3 regions of the Brevibacillus sp. BC25 genome follow, and region 2 is predicted to be linked to each of the others. Evidence: riboswitches for the same ligand, from Rfam matches in the RefSeq annotation. Region 2 holds a riboswitch; each other region holds the start of a gene.
The links. A riboswitch is a leader RNA that binds a small molecule or an ion and turns the genes downstream of it on or off. The one in region 2 is predicted to bind cobalamin.
Positions count from the first base shown of each region.

Region 1: another riboswitch for cobalamin. It lies ahead of PMI05_RS05660 (energy-coupling factor ABC transporter permease); the one in region 2 lies ahead of cobO (cob(I)yrinic acid a,c-diamide adenosyltransferase).
Region 3: another riboswitch for cobalamin. It lies ahead of PMI05_RS26110 (hypothetical protein); the one in region 2 lies ahead of cobO (cob(I)yrinic acid a,c-diamide adenosyltransferase).

Region 1 covers NZ_AKIX01000025.1:18,778-24,506, forward strand. The annotation lists gene PMI05_RS05645 (energy-coupling factor ABC transporter ATP-binding protein) at 1-618, opposite strand, end outside; gene cbiQ (cobalt ECF transporter T component CbiQ) at 615-1,412, opposite strand; gene PMI05_RS05655 (energy-coupling factor ABC transporter substrate-binding protein) at 1,409-1,693, opposite strand; gene PMI05_RS05660 (energy-coupling factor ABC transporter permease) at 1,690-2,454, opposite strand; cobalamin riboswitch at 2,598-2,792, opposite strand; gene PMI05_RS05665 (quinone-dependent dihydroorotate dehydrogenase) at 2,925-4,016, opposite strand; gene PMI05_RS05670 (endospore germination permease) at 4,168-5,268, shown strand; gene PMI05_RS05675 (spore germination protein) at 5,258-5,729, shown strand, end outside.
Region 2 covers NZ_AKIX01000005.1:9,896-15,624, reverse strand. The annotation lists gene PMI05_RS00645 (TerD family protein) at 1-701, shown strand, start outside; gene PMI05_RS00640 (M15 family metallopeptidase) at 773-1,465, opposite strand; cobalamin riboswitch at 1,649-1,865, shown strand; gene PMI05_RS30610 (hypothetical protein) at 1,822-2,019, shown strand; gene cobO (cob(I)yrinic acid a,c-diamide adenosyltransferase) at 2,030-2,578, shown strand; gene cobD (threonine-phosphate decarboxylase CobD) at 2,575-3,690, shown strand; gene cobU (bifunctional adenosylcobinamide kinase/adenosylcobinamide-phosphate guanylyltransferase) at 3,687-4,226, shown strand; gene cobS (adenosylcobinamide-GDP ribazoletransferase) at 4,223-4,963, shown strand; gene PMI05_RS00610 (histidine phosphatase family protein) at 4,960-5,592, shown strand; gene cbiB (adenosylcobinamide-phosphate synthase CbiB) at 5,589-5,729, shown strand, end outside.
Region 3 covers NZ_AKIX01000117.1:114,923-120,651, reverse strand. The annotation lists gene PMI05_RS26120 (cyclase family protein) at 1-275, shown strand, start outside; gene PMI05_RS26115 (DinB family protein) at 387-902, shown strand; cobalamin riboswitch at 1,147-1,352, shown strand; gene PMI05_RS26110 (hypothetical protein) at 1,374-1,643, shown strand; SAM riboswitch class I at 1,738-1,844, shown strand; SAM riboswitch class I at 1,911-2,021, shown strand; gene PMI05_RS26105 (homoserine dehydrogenase) at 2,108-3,373, shown strand; gene PMI05_RS26100 (CapA family protein) at 3,436-4,605, opposite strand; gene PMI05_RS26095 (VOC family protein) at 4,683-5,498, shown strand; gene PMI05_RS26090 (arsenic resistance protein) at 5,610-5,729, opposite strand, start outside.

The DNA of each region.
Region 1 (5,729 bases), on a different contig from region 2:
AAAGGCAATATCCATATCATGTGTCGCCATCAAAACAGTCGTTCCTTGCCGGTGAATGGTATCGAGCTCCCGCAGCAAATTTTTTGTCTGATAGCGATCCAGATACGCAGTAGGCTCGTCCAATAGCAAAAGCTCGGGCTCCATGACCATGACCCCCGCGAGTGCCAGACGTCGTTTTTGTCCCAGGCTCAAATGATGAATCGGAGCTTCTGCCAGCTCTCTCAATCCGAATGCATCCAGCACCTTTTCTACCTTTGCCCGGATTACGTCCTCAGGCAGCTTCTGATTGCATAAACCGTAGGATATATCTTCCGCGACCGTGCTTGCGATCAGCTGATGCTCGGGATCTTGAAAGACCAAGCCTACCTTTTGCGTCATCTCTTGCAGTGCGGCTCGTTTGTATACAAGCGGTTTCCCCTTCCACAGCACCTGTCCCTGCTGTGGCTCGATGATCCCGTTTCCATGCAAGAACAAGGTCGACTTCCCACAGCCATTTCGTCCCAAAAGGACACATTTTTTTCCCTCTGGAATCCATAAGGACAGCCCTGACAGGACGGGTCCCCGCCCTCCCGAATACGTGTACTGCAAATCGATGAACTCCAACAACCTTGATGTCATAACCACCAACCTCCTGTCCACCACTCAAGCAGTACCAGCAGCATACAGCCTACGATTGACTCCCACTCATAGCGTCGCGAACGAGCATGTGTATGAAACGAGAGCACCTGCATGCTCTCCCCGAAGCCTCTAGCCGCCATTCCTTTGTGCAAAGCTTCGTATTTGCGCATTGCTCTGACAAACAATTGCGCAACGAGAACCCCTGCATCTCGAAGCGTCGCGCGGAAGCCGCGGTGACCTCCCCGAGAACGTTGGGCAATCCATAGCTGGTGAGAAATCGTTACCAACACAAAAATAAACCGATACATGATCATTAATAAGTCAGTCACAAGGACAGGCATACGAAGCCGGCGAAGTACCTGCAAGGTTTCAGCAAACGGCACGGTAAACAAAATGAAAGCAAAGCAAGATAAGCTCGCCATGGTACGCCAAAACAAAACCCAAACTTTACCAAATGATGACATAGGCACATAGAGCACATACGAACCCAACTCCCATGCTGCCACGACCTGGACGTGTACTTCTCCTGCTCTCGCCCCTTCTACCAATAGGGCAGGGAGCCCCGACACGAAAAACGAGAGCGACACGATCATAAAGGCACAATAGATACGGACAGGAATACGGGCATACACCACTACCCATACCGTCATCCAAACAACGACGGCCATCTGCATCCATACATGTCCCACCAAGACGAGTAGTAACAATGCACTCGCCAGCAATAGCTTATGAGCTGGCGGCAGACGTTTCAGCCTGTTTTGATAAGAGAGAGAATCAGGTTGCAGCCCGTTCATTTTTTCCGTTTATCCAACCGACCTTTGTACAAGCCTACAGCGTAGCCAACCACTCCCGCTCCCAACGCCGCCTGCACCGCAAACAATAGACTCTCCGTCTCTCCCCCTGGTGGTTCTATCAGCGGTTGAAACCACGGCTCGTAGTTCGGAGCAATTTCCTTGATCGCTTCCTCTGCCACGCCGTCTGCGCCGCCAAATTCCGAATCCTGCACCAGCAACAGCGGGACAATCGCGAGTACGATTACCCCCAAGAGTAAAAGCCAGTTCCATCCTTTTTTCACAGCGATTCCTCCCGTTTGAGCAAACGAAGCTGTGTAAGCTCTTTTGCGTTGTAAGATAACAACCAGTTCCAAACGAGGACGGTCAACAGACCTTCACTGATTGCGAGCGGTACTTGCGTGAATGCAAAAATTCCTGCAAATTTGGCAAACGAGGCCAACACTCCACCAGATTCAGCTGGAAATGCGAGTGCCAGTTGAATCGAAGTCACCACATAGGTAGCGAGGTCAGCCAAAGCAGCCGCCGCAAAAACAGCCAGACGTTGGCTTCCGTTGACCTTCATGATCATCCGATAGATTCCGTATGCCACCAGTGGTCCTACTACAGCCATGGATACAGCATTTGCCCCTAGTGTAGTCAAACCTCCATGTGCCAAAAGCAAGGCTTGAAACAAGAGCACCATGCTCCCTAACACAGACATCGCAAAAGGCCCAAACATAATGGCGCCAAGCCCCGTCCCAGTCGGGTGAGAGCTGCTACCTGTAACCGAAGGGATTTTCAATGCAGATAAAACAAACGCAAACGCTCCAGCAACGCCAATAAGGAGCTTCATTTCGGGATGTTCTTTTACAATCTTGTTAATCGAGCGAATCCCAAGAATAAAAAATGGCAAGAAGACAGCCCACCAAAATAAGGCCCAGGATAATGGCAAATACCCTTCCATGATGTGCATCGCATGTCCTGTCTCTGGTTCATTGAGCAAAAAATACAGGACAAAGCCCGCGATCATCAGACAAGTCGATACGAGACGAGATCGATTCATGTTCATTCCTCCTTCACTGACTTTTGTTCTTTGCCTACAAACAAAAAAATCCCATCCATCAATGGACGAGATGTGCACACAAAACAACAGACTGACTATACAGCCTCATTGCCTCGTATTCACCGCTCCTTTCCGCGAAGGTTCTGTGGGTGTGGCTACTAGGTAGGTCTCCTGGCTTCCAGATCTATGCGCTCTTTGTCCTTCCCCATACGAAAATGAGTGGTTTCCTTCTCAAAGAGAGCTCCCTGGTTACAGTGGCGGGACCGCTCGGGACTTTCACCCGATTCCCTGTTACCCTTTATGCGTCACATAAAGGCACCTAACGCCGACAATATGAAATTGACAGACAATTCATGTTTGTCCACATCATTATACCGGATCACTACATAAATCGGAAGAATATAAGCAAAAACGCATAAGTCGATGACCCACTACAAACGGAGCCATCTACCTATGCGTACTTGTTCTATCTATTCTTTTGCGTCTACGCCAATTACTTCACTAATATGTTTAAAACCATCGCGCTGCATGAGCTTGAGCAGCTTTTTGTTAATTTGTTTGGCGATACCTGGGCCCTGATAAATCATCCCCGTATACACCTGAACGAGACTGGCTCCTGCTCGGATTTTCGCGTAGGCGTCTTCGCCGTTATAAATACCTCCGACACCGATGATTGGTACCTTGTCTCCTACTTCTTGATAAATCTCCTTCACCCAAGCAGCGGAACGCTCCGTAAGAGGTCTTCCGCTCAAGCCACCAGCTTCCTCGGCAAATCGATGTCCGGAAACCGCCTCGCGTGACAGTGTCGTATTGGTAGCGATAATTCCGGAAATGCCTTCTTCAACAGCAGCGTGAACAACATCACGCATGTGCTCATCCGACATGTCTGGTGCTACTTTCAGCAATATCGGTTTTTTCTTGATGGCACGCGCTTCCATTTCGGTCGCCTTTTCCCTTACTGCACGCACCAAATGACGCAAGCTCTCTGTTTCCTGCAAGTCACGCAGATTCGGGGTATTCGGAGAGCTGATGTTAATGACGAAATAGTGACCGTATGCATAGAGCATGTCCATACATTTGATATAGTCGATGGCCGCCTCTTCATTCGGCGTTACTTTGTTTTTCCCAATGTTAATCCCAATCGGAACATCTGAGTATGCGTAACCGACCAAATGCTGGGAAGCCAAATACGCACCGTGATTGTTGAAGCCCATCCGGTTAATGACAGCTTGATGTTCCGGCAATCGGAACAAACGCGGCTTCGGATTGCCTGGCTGCCCCTGCGGCGTCAACGTCCCGATTTCCACAAATCCAAAACCAAGAGCACCCAACGCATGATAGACTTCTGCATTTTTATCAAAACCGGCTGCAAGTCCGACTGGATTCGGAAACGTCATTCCCCACAGCTTATTCTCCAACCGCTGGTCTTTTACCTGATAGATCATCTTCAGGATGCTTTTGCCTGGAGCAGAATCCTCCACCAGCCTTAAGGCACCAATTGTCTTTTCATGAATCTCTTCCGCATCTTGCTGGAACAGATAATTTCTTATGAGCTGATACATCGGCTGCACTCCTTACTCTGTTTCTACCTTTTTACCTCATAGTAGAATACCATACTTTTTCGGACGGATGTAACCTTTATACCTGATACATATTTCCAAGCAAGCAGGCAAATCCTAACAGCACCACCACGCACAGGGGGATAAGTCTTTCATGAAAGTGGACGGAAAAATCGGGATTGGTCAAGCCATTATGGTGATGATGCTGACGATCGGCATTACGAACCACGTAACCGTCATCCCCCTCTTATTGAGTAAAGCCGGAAGAGATGCTTGGTTGAGCGTGTTGCTTGCTGGTATCCCCTTTTCCTTCTGGGCGTATCTGCTGTTTGTGATTAATCGAAGTTTGGATCAACAGTCTTTGTATGAATGGATTTCACAACGGTCAGGAAAAATCGTCAGCAATCTCTTGCTCGTTCCAATCATGATTTGCCTGTATCTTATGGCGCTAACGAATCTGATCGATACGCAAACTTGGACAACCGTAAACTACTTGCCTCGAACACCCGAGTGGGTGACCGCTTTAGCCTTGATTGGGCTATGTGTACTCGCTTCTATTGGAGGTATGACCTCCGTTGGAATCACCGCAGGCGTCTTGCTCCCCATAGTCGTGTTGCTCGGATTTTTCGTTGCTTTTGGCAATATTCCCAAAAAGGATTATAGTCTTTTGCTCCCGCTTTTCCAGAACGGTTTTCGTCCGCTGCTACATGGGATGCTTTACGTTGGCGGCGGTTTCACCGAGCTGTTTCTGCTCCTGTTGCTCCAGCATCACGTACGAAAGCCGTTTCGACTCGTACACTTTTTTGTCATGCTCGGTATCACGCTGCTGTTGACACTCAGCCCACTGACAGGGGCAATTGCAGAATTTGGACCTGTGGAGTCCTCTCGTCAACGTTTTCCTGCATTTGAACAATGGCGGCTACTCACGATCGGAAAAGACATCGAGAACATGGAGTTTTTCTCGATTTTTCAGTGGCTTTCTGGTGCTTTTATTCGAATAACGCTTTGCCTGATTCTTTTAGGAGATTTGATCACGATACGAACCCGAAAGCAACGCAAATTCATGATGCTGTTTTTCGGCGGAAGCATGATTGCCCTCACCAGCCTCCCTTACAGCGACATGCAATTCGTAGCCTTCTTATCGCGTGTATACTACCCACTTTACTTCGTCATCATGGTTGTTGTCTCACTCGCGCTCATCCTGATATCCCTGCGCAAACCATCCAGACAGGAGGGGGCCCCTTATGACCCTTGAAGAGGAACTGCGGGAAAAATTCGCGCATTGTGCGGACGTCGTTTTTTTGCGCACGGTCACATCTGAGGACCAGCCTGTATTGATGCTTTATTGCGAAGGACTTGCAGACGTTCGTCAATTACAAGATACGGCCTTGCCGCAATTGGAGCGATTTCTGGCTATTGGTGATTTGCGTTCCCTGCCTCTTTTTCCGCTCTTCACGAATCCAGAGTTGTGGGTTGAGCGACTGTTTGCAGGAGATTTGCTGATTTTCATTGGAGACTCCCCGCCATTCGCCTGGGATATCTCCAATCGGCCGGAGCGTGGCCCTGAGGAAGCCAATACAGAGATATCGATCAAAGGTCCCCGCGACGGCTTCGTCGAGGATCTTTCCACGAATGTGGCTCTCATTCGCAAGCGTATGCGAACCATTACCCTGGCCTATGAGCCTTTTATTCTCGGAACGCGCTCGCGTACAAGAG
Region 2 (5,729 bases):
GAACGATTCGCTTTTTCCTGTGGTGGAGGGAAGGGATCGTTAACGATGTCCCTACAGGCAGAGTGGATATCGATTTGTCTGCCGTGCTCTATAATGAAGACTGGAAATACATGGAGCATATTTCCTATACCAATCTGCGTTCCGACAAGTATCAAGCGTGCCATAGCGGGGATATTGTGGAGGCTCCCAAAGGCGCGTGCGAATTCATCGACATCGACATGGATTCTGTCATCCGCTATGGCGGTCGATATGTCGTCATGAACCTGTATTCGTTTACGAGTCAGCCTTATTGCGATTTGCCTGAATGCTTCGCTGGCTGGATGATTCGTTCGGCGCCACAGACAGGGGGAATTTTCGAGCCGCAGACGGTACAGGACAAGATTGACCTCGCCGCAAACACGCGGATTTGTATCCCGGTCATTCTTGATCTCGTGGAAAGAAAAGTGATTTGGACGGATATCGCCCTGAATTCCGATCCGTGGTTTGCCAACAATGTGGAGTCCAATGCCGGAGGGGTGGAGCTGATGGGAAGAGCGCTCACCTCGTTGGTGAAGCCTACCCTGCATGAGTTGTTCATGCTTCATGCACAGGCGAGAGGGACGCTGACTGATCAAGCTGAGGAGGCAGATACGGTATTTTCCTTAGAGGAAGGAATTACGCCGTTTGATACGGAGATTATCATGGCGGATTTTATGCAATGATTGTTTCATAAAGGAAAAAGCAAGACCGTCAGGCAGTATGCACTGACGGTCTTTTTCATGGATGTTATTTCTTACATCGACAAAACCCCGCCATAGATCGGCTCCTGCTGCGTTTTTTGTCCCCAGGTACGCGTCCCATACTCGAAATGCCACCATTCTTTCGGATAGTTGACGAATCCGGCGGCGGTCATCAAATGATAGAGCAGTCGGCGATTGTCTCGAATCTCGATGTCTTTTTGTGTAGGCTGTACGAGTTCTTCATAATGGCGAGTTGCAGCCCTTACACTGAAATCATCGAAGGCTGTCCCCATCTCCAGCCAGCCATCAGGTCCTGCGATAGTCAGATCGACTGCGCCACCGGATAGGTGAGGGGACGGCTTGGAGAGGTCTGTTGTTGGATAAGCGACGAATTTGCTCAATTCTTCGGTGAGCGCGGGTCCTTCCTGCCAGCCTTGTGAAAGCAAGGCTTCACGGAAACGTTCATACAAAGATGCCTGTACCTCGAATGAGCGCCAGCCGTCCAACACGACGAGCTTGTAGCCAACAGGCAGTTGCGCGGCTGCCGTGGCGAGCTTGCGTGCTGCCCCTTCTCGCAAAAAGGCTTCTGGCTGTGTTCCGGCATAGCCCTCGTGGTAGTAGGCTGGATAGACTGTGATTTGTTCACAAAGGGAAGAGAGTGGGATCATCGGTTCGCCACATTCATTGATCGGCAGTGGGCTGGGCAGGATCATGTCTGGTATTTTTGGAATCGGAGGAAATAGCATGACTGCACACCACTTTCGATTGTTTTGCCAATAGGGTAACGAAAATTTTCAAGTAAGTAAATGGTGATTATCTTAAATTTTCTGCCAATAGACACCTGCAAGGAATCGGCAGCTTTTGCTTGAATCCTCGGTAGCTTTTGCTATTATTAAAGCAAGTGTTTGTCAACGAAACGAATGACATATACATATGGAAGAGAAACAGGTCCTTGTTTTTGCGAAACCGATTCGCAGGAGCAAGGTTAAAAGGGAAGTTTGGTGAAAAGCCAACGCGGTCCCGCCACTGTAAGAGAGTAGCTGTTCTTCAAGGCACCATGCCATCCACTGCCCATCCGGGAGCGGGAAGGAGAAGAAGAGCGATGATCCTCGAGCCAGGAGACCTGCCTGTTTTTATGTTTACACTGATTTCCTTCGGGTCAAAGGAAGAGGTGAGGATTGTTGCTTTCGGCTATCCGCGCTTTGTTTTTCCTTACGTACTGGGGAAAACAGAGCGCTTTTTTTGTTGGCTTCGGAAAGTATTTGGAGGAAACAGCGGAGTTAAATACGTCACTTTTTGAGGTGGTCACGATGGAGAAAAACGATAAGAAGCGGGGCTTGACCCTCGTTTACACAGGAGACGGCAAAGGAAAAACGACGGCAGCAGTCGGATTGGCTGTGCGGGCGACAGGGCGCGGAAAAAAGGTGCTGATGGTTCAATTCATCAAGTCGCCGGAGCGTACATACGGAGAAAAGATTATTTTCGATAAATTGGGCATTGAAATTGTGCAAAAGGGCGTTGGCTTCACATGGACGAAGACACCGGAGGAGCATCGTCAGGCATTGAAAGAAGCTTGGGCGTTTGCCAGCGAAAAGCTATCTTCCGGAGCGTACGATGTCGTCATTCTGGATGAGCTGAATAATGCATTGGCGATTGACCGCTTCCCGATTGACGATGTGTTGCCATTGTCCGATGTATTGGAAGCGATTCAAAACAGGCCAAGTCATATCCACCTCGTGATTACGGGACGGGCAGCAAAGCAGGAGATTTTGGACATCGCAGATTTGGTGACAGAGATGAAGCCAATCAAGCATTACTACGATGAAGGGATTCCAGCTGTGCTGGGGGTAGAGTTTTGACAAGCGCAGGTGTAATAGAAACGTACGGTCATGGTGGAGACTTGCTGACCGCAGCGCAGCGCTTTGGTCGAGAGCCAGAGCAGTTTCTGGATTACAGTGCCAATATTAATCCGCTGGGGATGCCAGCAAGCGTTCGTGAGATGCTACTGGCTTCGCTAGCTGTTGTAGCGCATTACCCAGACCCTGGACATCGTGTGTTTCGTCATGCATTGGCAAAACGGCTGCAAGTGCCGGAGGAATGGTTGCTGCCTGCCAATGGTGCAGCGGAGGCAATGGCATTAGCCATACTCGGTCTTTCGCCGCAAACGGTAGGCGTGGTATATCCTTGCTTTTCGGAATACGCGCAACTTTCCGAGCAGTATGGTGCCCATGTCATTGGCTGCTTCGGGAAGGAAGCGAACGGGTACAAGCCCGATCCTGTAGAGCTGCACACTCTTTTTACCCAGTCTGATCTCGTATTTGTCGGGTCGCCAAACAATCCGACCGGAATCCTGTATCAACCGGATGAGCTGCGCCAAATGGCGGAATGGACGAATGAGACCAATACGTGGCTCATCGTGGATGAGGCTTTTCTCGATTTTGTGGAGGAAGAGCGGCAGTATACATTGGCGACGCAGCTGGAGCGCTTTCCCCGTGTGATTTTGATGCGTTCGATGACGAAAATGTACGCGATCCCGGGATTGCGCCTGGGTTATGCGATTGCGCATCCAGATGTCATTGCGAAGATGCGCCAGAAGCAAGTGAGCTGGAGCGTGAATGCACTAGCCCTTTTAGCTGGAGAACTGTGCTTGCAGGAGCAGGCATACGAGGAACAGACGCGCAGGCTCATAAAAGCAGAACGTGCGTATTTGACTGATTGCATCCGTAGTGAGTTGGGCTGGCAGTTATGGCCGGGGGAGGCAAACTTTTTGTTGCTGCGATCGCCAGAAGGATTGCCAGCTGAACAATTGCAGGCACGGCTCGGCAAAAAAGGCGTTCTGATCCGCAACTGTGCGATGTATCCCGGTTTGACGGCACATGATGTGAGAATCGCAGTGCGTGGACGAGAGGAAAATGAACGACTTCTGGCAGCGCTTCGCGAGGTACATGCGGAAGGAAGTGAACAGCGATGAGCTTGGTGCTGGTAACAGGCGGTGTCCGTTCAGGAAAAAGCCGCTACGCGGAAGAGCTTGCGATGACGTTGAGCAGTCGAGTCCTGTACGTGGCGACAGGCAAGGCCTGGGATGATGAAATGAAGCAGAGAATCGAGCTGCATCAGGCACGTCGTCCGTTGGAATGGGGCTGTGTGGAGGTAGGAGAGCGCTTAACCGATTACCACGCATTTAGTGAGCAGTATGATGTGGTGTTGATCGATTGTCTGTCCACCTGGGTGAGTAATCGGTTGATGAGCGTGGATGAGTCGGAATGGAGAAGTCCTTCACACACGCAAGCCCTGTTGCAGGAGGCAGAGGCATGGCTGTTCCTCGTTCAGAATTCCCCGCAAAGAGTCATTGCTGTCACAAGCGAGGTCGGATTGGGCGGGGTAGCCTTGAGTCGTTTGGGCAGATGGTTTGCGGATGTGCTGGGCGATGTCAATCAGAGAAGTGCGCGACAAGCAGACGCCGTCTACGCGGTTTTGTCAGGGATACCGTGGAGGATCAAAGGATGAGTGCATTTTTACACGCGATCTCGTTTTTTACGCGTATTCCGGTTCCGTGGCTTCGTCCTTCAGAGGAAGCATGGAGAAAAAGCGTCAACTGGTATCCCGCAGTTGGTTTGGTCATCGGTTTATTGCTATGGGGTGTACATCAGGCAGGCCTGCTGTTGTTTAGTCCTTGGATCACGGCTATTTTGACGTTGGTCGCATGGGTCTACGTGACTGGTGGTCTTCATATGGATGGGTGGATGGACCTCGCGGACGGTCTTGGCAGCAGCAGACCGAGAGAGCAAATACTGGCGATTATGAAGGACAGCCGCGTAGGTGCGATGGGCGTTCTTGCTGCGATTATGCTGTTGCTGATCAAGGCGGGTGCAGTCGCAGAGCTCTCACATCCGGGATGGGGCAGCTTTTTGATCGTAGCACCAGTGGCAGCGAGGACACATGTGCTTTTGTCGATCAAGCTCTGGCCGTATCTTTCGGCAGACAAAGGGATCGGAAAAGGCATCAGTGCTGGGCTTTCCGTTTCCTCTATCATCGTGAGCTACATCATCGTGTTTGCCGCAGGTTGGTATCTTGGGGGCTTGCAGGTCATCACAGCCATTTTCCTGTCGCTATTGTTCGCTCTACTGTTTTCACGCTCGGTTGCAAAAAAACTAGGCGGTTTAAATGGAGACTGCTACGGGGCTGTTATCGAAAGCAGTGAAGCGGTCGTTCTGCTGGTGTTAGTCGGGAGCTGGTGGATATGAAGCTAGTTTGGATACGCCACGGGGAGACAGACAGCAATCGTGAGCATCGATATTTGGGGCATAGCGACGTTCCTTTGAATGAGAGCGGGCATCTGCACGCGAGTGATTTGGCCAAGGAATTACCAGTGTTCATTGGGGGACCTGCTGCGATTTACTCGAGCGACCTGCTCAGATGCATGCAGACTGCCGAACCACTCGCAGCTGCTTTGGGGCTATCGGTTATTCCGGAGCCAGCATTGAGAGAGCTGTCTTTTGGTGAGTGGGAGCTGATGACGTACGACGAGCTGATGGTGTCGGACCCTGTGCGGGCCACGAGGTGGTACGACGATCCTTTTCGAAATCGACCTCCACAAGGGGAGAGTCTGGAAGAGCTGGGGATGCGCGTGGATCGTTGGCTACGGTCCTTGTTAGAGAGAGAGGACAAGGAGGAGGCATCCGATCCAGTCGTCATCGTCACACATGGCGGCGTGATCCGCTGGTTCCAGGCTGCGTGGCTCGAAAACAATCCTGACCGATATTGGCAGGTCGATGGCGTTAAGCATGGGGAGGCTCTGGTAGCGGAATGCTTGGATGCGCAAGGGCAGAGTTGGATGCGACAACCCCTGAAGAGTAAGAGAGGGACAACATGACAGAAGTATGGATACTGTGCGCGGCCTACTTGATTGATCGGGTGGTAGGAGACCCCAGGAGCCTGCCACATCCAGTGATCATCATGGGCTGGTGGATTACACGATTGGAAAGGGTTATACGTTTTCTCGTCAAAGAG
Region 3 (5,729 bases), on a different contig from region 2:
TTGAATTCATCTTTCTGTCTGAAGAAGGAGCAGAATATTTAAGTGAGCTGGGTGTGCGGGGCATTGGTACCGATGCACTTGGAATCGAACGCGCCCAGGAAGGACACCCCACACATAAAAAGCTGTTTGCAGCGGGAGTCATTGTCGTGGAAGGCTTGCGGCTAGCTGAGGTCCCGCCAGGCGAGTATTTTCTGGTAGCTGCACCACTCAAGCTGATCGGCACGGATGCAGCCCCGGCAAGGGTCCTATTGTTTGAAGGATTACATAGCGTATAATGGTGACTGTCACCCGCCTGTGAAGATCAGGCGGGTGCTTTCGTATTGGAATGGGGATGCATGGTGGTATAATTTGTCTATCCAAAATGAATGACGAGGAGTGGGAAATACATGCTCAGACGACCAGACCGCGATGAATACGCTGCTTATTTTGACTATTATATTGGGCTTGTACCTGAGGGGGAGCTGCAAACGACCCTCACACAACAAGGTGAGAAGCAAGTCGCGTTATTTTCGTCACTAGCGCCCGAGCAAATGGATTATCGGTATGCACCAGGTAAATGGACGGTAAAAGAGGTTTTGGGTCATCTCGTCGATACAGAACGCATCATGAGCTATCGCTTGCTGAGAATCGCGAGAGGAGATCAGACACCCCTCGTCGGTTTTGATGAGAATGCTTTTGTAGAACACGGGTGTTTTCAGCTAAGAGACCTCTCTGATTTATTGGAAGAGTATAAGGCTGTTCGGGCTTCCACCATCGCGCAGGTGCGAGGAATCTCTCCAGAAGCGTGGTTGCGTACAGGACTTGCCAACGGAAACAAGCTATCTGCAAGGACGTTGGCCTATGTGATTGCTGGACATGAAGCTCACCATACTACCATTTTGAAAGATCGGTATTTGGGGTAGCTCAGAGCCTCTCCTTGTTTGTCGGCAACAGCTGGACGAATATTTTTCCGGCAAGAGACAGTCCTTTTCTGTTCCCCTGTGGATGAAAGGGACAGACTTTCAGAAAACAGTCATAGGAGCAAACGGGAGTTTAACAGGCTATTCGGGTGGCTTGTGGCGAAAGGAATGGCTACTAGCCCACGAACAATGTTCGCAAAACAAGGAAAAATAAGGTAAAATTTGAGTGGAGTAGTGAGAAAAGACAATTTCATAGGTGGAAACAGGTTCCTTAGGGCGTACCAATTCGCCAAAAGGATAATAGGGAAGCTCGGTGCAAATCCGACACGGTCCCGCCACTGTAAGAGGGGAGTCAGCGTCCAACAAGCCACTGGTCTATCAATATAGACGGGGAAGGCGACGCTAGATGATGAACCCAAAGTCAGGAGACCTGCCTGTTTCGACAACACTGATAGACCTACGGGAGATAGGGAGGTGTTAGAGATGGCTTGCGAAAAACAGCGAGTGGACAAGTACGCCCCTCCTTTTCTGGCATTTTCTAACGATCGTCACGGTCGAGTAGAAAATGCTCTTTTTATTTTGGGCAGGATAAAAGAAGAGGAGGGTGTGCGAATGCAACTTTTTATTTGCCAATGGTGCGGATATGTCGAGGAAAAAGAGCTGCCTGAAGAATGCCAGGAGGGCGTGCTTCATTGCACTTGCTGCAGTATGGAAGAGGTAGAAAGCCTGTTCACCTACACCTGAAAGCCTGACCAAATCAGCTTGCAATCAGAAAAGAAAGAATTTTGTTGACGCTTGCCTTGGAATTTCTTAGAATAAAGCTCAACAGCATAATTAGTTCTTATCCAGAGAGGTGGAGGGTCTGGCCCGATGAAGCCCGGCAACCGTTGCATATTGCGACAAGGTGCCAATTCCTGCGAGACGTTTCGTCTCGAAAGATAAGAAGCGGGTTACTCCATCAGTAGATGAACCTTCTTCTTAGCGAAGAAGGTTTTTTTCAATTTCATATTTTCTTTATCCAGAGAGGTGGAGGGACTGGCCCGATGAAGCCCGGCAACCGTCACGCATGTTTGTGACAAGGTGCCAATTCCTGCAGGACATATACGTCCTGGGAGATAAGGAGGGGGAGCAGTAGCTGCTAACAAGCCTTCTTCTTATCGAAGATGGCTTTTCTTTTTATCTAAAATTCGGGGTATGGGGTGGTCAGGATGAGTGCAGAAGTGGTACGCGTGGGATTATTGGGATTGGGAACAGTGGGTGGAGGCGTAATCAAAACGATCCGTTCGCAGCAGGAGAAGCTGGCTTCTCGTCTGGGTAAACGAATTGAGATCGTCAAGGCATTGGTGCGTGATTCGGAAAAAGAGCGGGCGGTTCATATCGACCCGGCATTACTGACAACAGACTTTGAGGATGTATTACGCAGCGATGTGGATATCGTGGTGGAAGTCATGGGCGGTGTAGAACCTACCTATGACTACGTCCGTGCTTTGATCGAAAAGGGCTGCCATGTGGTAACTGCCAACAAAGAACTCCTGGCGAAAAAAGGAACGGAGCTAGTCGATTTGGCAAATCAGCATCAAGTGCACCTTGCCTATGAAGCGAGTGTGGCAGGGGGCATCCCGATTTTGAGCGTGCTCCGGCAGTTCCTACGGACGAACGATATTCAAGGCGTTCGCGGTATTCTTAACGGAACAACGAACTTCATTTTGACGAAAATGGAGACAGAGCAGCTCTCTTACCAGGAGGTGCTCAAGCAAGCGCAGGAGCTGGGCTATGCGGAAGCGGACCCTCGTTCCGATGTAGAAGGCTTTGATGCTATGTACAAGTTGTATATCTTGGCACAGCTTGTTTACGGAGAATCGCTGCCTTTAGCAGATGTTGTTCGCAAAGGAATTGCAGATTTGTCTGCAGGTCACATTCGGATTGCGAGCGAGCTGGGGTACCGGATCAAGCTGATTGCGCAGGCCTATCAAGCTGAGAAAGGAATTCGCCTATCAGTTGAACCAACCATGCTTTCGCTGAGCCATCCGTTGGCGCAAATCCACGACGCGTTTAATGCTGTCCAGCTATCCGGCAACATCGTGGGAGACTTGTTGTTTACAGGAAGAGGGGCAGGAGAGCTCCCTACAGCAAGTGCAGTCGTGGAGGATTTGGCCTATTTATTGACACAGCCATTCACACCGCATCCTACTTGGAAAGAAAAAACGGCTGACAAAGCTGGAGCCACGGTGGACTCGGTAGAACACGTCCTATGTTACCTTGAGGGCTCATGTCATACTGCTACGCCAGATCGTGTCCTGCATTTCCTTCAGCAGGCAGGAGTCAACGTGCATAAACTAAAAGTCCAATTCGACTTGGGAGGCGTCTTGCGCGCAGGTTTGATCGTAACAGGAATCAGTGAAGAGCACGAGTCCCTATTGAAAAATGATTTCGGTTTAGAAGTGCGCTGCTTCCCCATTATCGAATCTGCGTAAGTAAGAGGAATCATAAGAAGAAAAGCCGTATTTCTAGTTACCTGGAAACACGGCTTCTTTTGTCAGGGGGCAGTCTCCACCGCTTTTGCACGCGGCTGTATACGCCCGTCACTTTGTATGTCGACACTCTCAGAAATGGATTCAATGCGTTTTAGCAGGGCAGCGCCGTTGCTTTCATTCATGGGTACAGCTTGTCCCAATTCTGCGTGAAACGGAAGCATCGTCAGCTCACAATCACCGCTTTTCGTACAGTTTGCTTGCAGGACCATCGTTTCCCAAGTCTTGGGTTCGTTTGATCGTGTGAAAATGAAATTGCCGAGACTGTACGCTATCCATTTGTCGTTGTATCGTTCAAAACCTTGAAGGACGTGGGGATGACCGCCGACAATCAAATCTGCACCAGCATCGATGTAGGCACGAGACAACTCTTTTTGATGATCGACAGGATAATCAGCGCGTTCCTTGCCCCAGTGTGCAATCACGACGACGAGATCCGCTTGGTTGTTCGCATCTTGGATCGCTTTTACTGCTAGCGTAGGATCATAGGAAGCGGCCATACCTGGCTGGGAATCCCCTGCATACCAGCTCGTTTCGGGAATGACCCTGCTGAAGCCGAGAATCGCGATCTTGATGCCGTTCTTTTCTATGAATACAGGTGAATAGGCACGGCTGGCATCCTTACCTGCGCCGACGTATTCAATCCGGTTTTCGTCTAAAGCGTCAAAGGTATCCAGCAATCCCGGAACTCCTTGATCCATGGAGTGATTATTGGCGAGATTCACCACATCAATCCCGGCGTTTTTCATGGCCGGAACAGCAAGTGGCGACGACTTGTAGACATACGCCTTGTTCTGTGCAGCAACTCCTGTTTCGGTGATCGGCGTCTCCAAATTGGCAATCGTGAGATCATCTTGCAAAAAGAGCGAGCTTACATGCTTGTATGGGTAGTCATAGCTGTTTGCGAGTAAGGTTTTCTCTACATTCCCTGACATCATGACGTCACCGACAAAGGTGAGCTGCACAGAAGTCTTTTGGTTCACGGTATTGTCAGGAGCAGGCTGCGTGTTCGGGTTGGCATGTTCTCTATCCATAGCAGTTTGGAATAGGTAGTAGGTTCCGACGACGAAGATGGCCAACACGCTAAATAGGAGCGTGTTCTTTCCAACACGTGCCCATTTTCTGCGTGAGTGCTTGCGCCGAACTTTTCCCCGGCTTGATCTGGTCTCGTTCATTTTTCCCCCTTGTCATTCTATCCTTACATAAATGAATTTTGATATCCTATAAGTAATACGAAAAGAGGCGAAAAAAGGTGCGATTAACTTTTGATCATTTGGTTCATTTTGTACAGCGAACTCCTCAGGAAGCATCGGAACAATTTTGCCAAGCGGGTTTTCATGCAGTAGCTGGAGGGCGTCATGCGTCTTGGGGGACATGGAATAGCCTTAGTTATTTCGGACTCTCTTATGTTGAATTTTTGGCGGTTGAACACGAGGAGCTTGCTCGACAATCAGATAATCCGCTCGTACTTCAATGTATCGAGGATGAAGCAAAGGGAGAAGGATTTGGTCAGATTGCGCTTCGTACCAACGAGATGGATGCGTGGGCAGAGCGCCTGCGAAGCCAAGGTTTGCAGGTTACTGGACCTGTTGCGGGAAGTCGTACGCGTGATGATGGCACGACGCTTCGGTGGCGGATGTTATTCCTCGAAGATGCAGATAGTGCTCTTCTACCGCCATTTCTCATTGAATGGTCGCAAACAGATGAAGAAAGAATAGAAGATTTGACTAATCGTGGCATCATTGGCGCACATCCGAACGGTGCAGCCCATCTCCAGTCAGTAGGCTATGCAGTAAAGGATCTGGAAGAAGCAACAGCACGTTGGCAAAGCTGGTTCGGATGGAAGAAGAGCGAAAAATTCCACGATAAAGAACTGGGGGCCATCTGCCAAGCATTTGAACTTCCGGGTGGAAATGTAGTACTTTGCCAACCGACTGAAGAGGGATTGGCGCAGACTGCATGGGAAAATCGCGGGCAAAGACCGTTTTTTGCGAGGCTGGCAGGAGCGAGCCAAAAAAGCGAGTATAAGATTGGTGGAGGATCTTACTTTCTAGCAGCGCTGGAATAGTCGTTTAGAACCTAATTACGTAAGTGTCCCCATCTGACACACACATACAAGGGGTGGTACCAACGAAGTTGACACCACCCGTAATGTAGATAGTTTAATCATCTACCAAGCCTATTTATTTTTGTTTTCAGCATATCCGTTCGTCTCTCGTAAAAGTAGATTTGGAACAAGACGAATATATAATAGTTCCCCAATAAGTTCTACAATTGTTTGCGTTACGATTACAGCAGA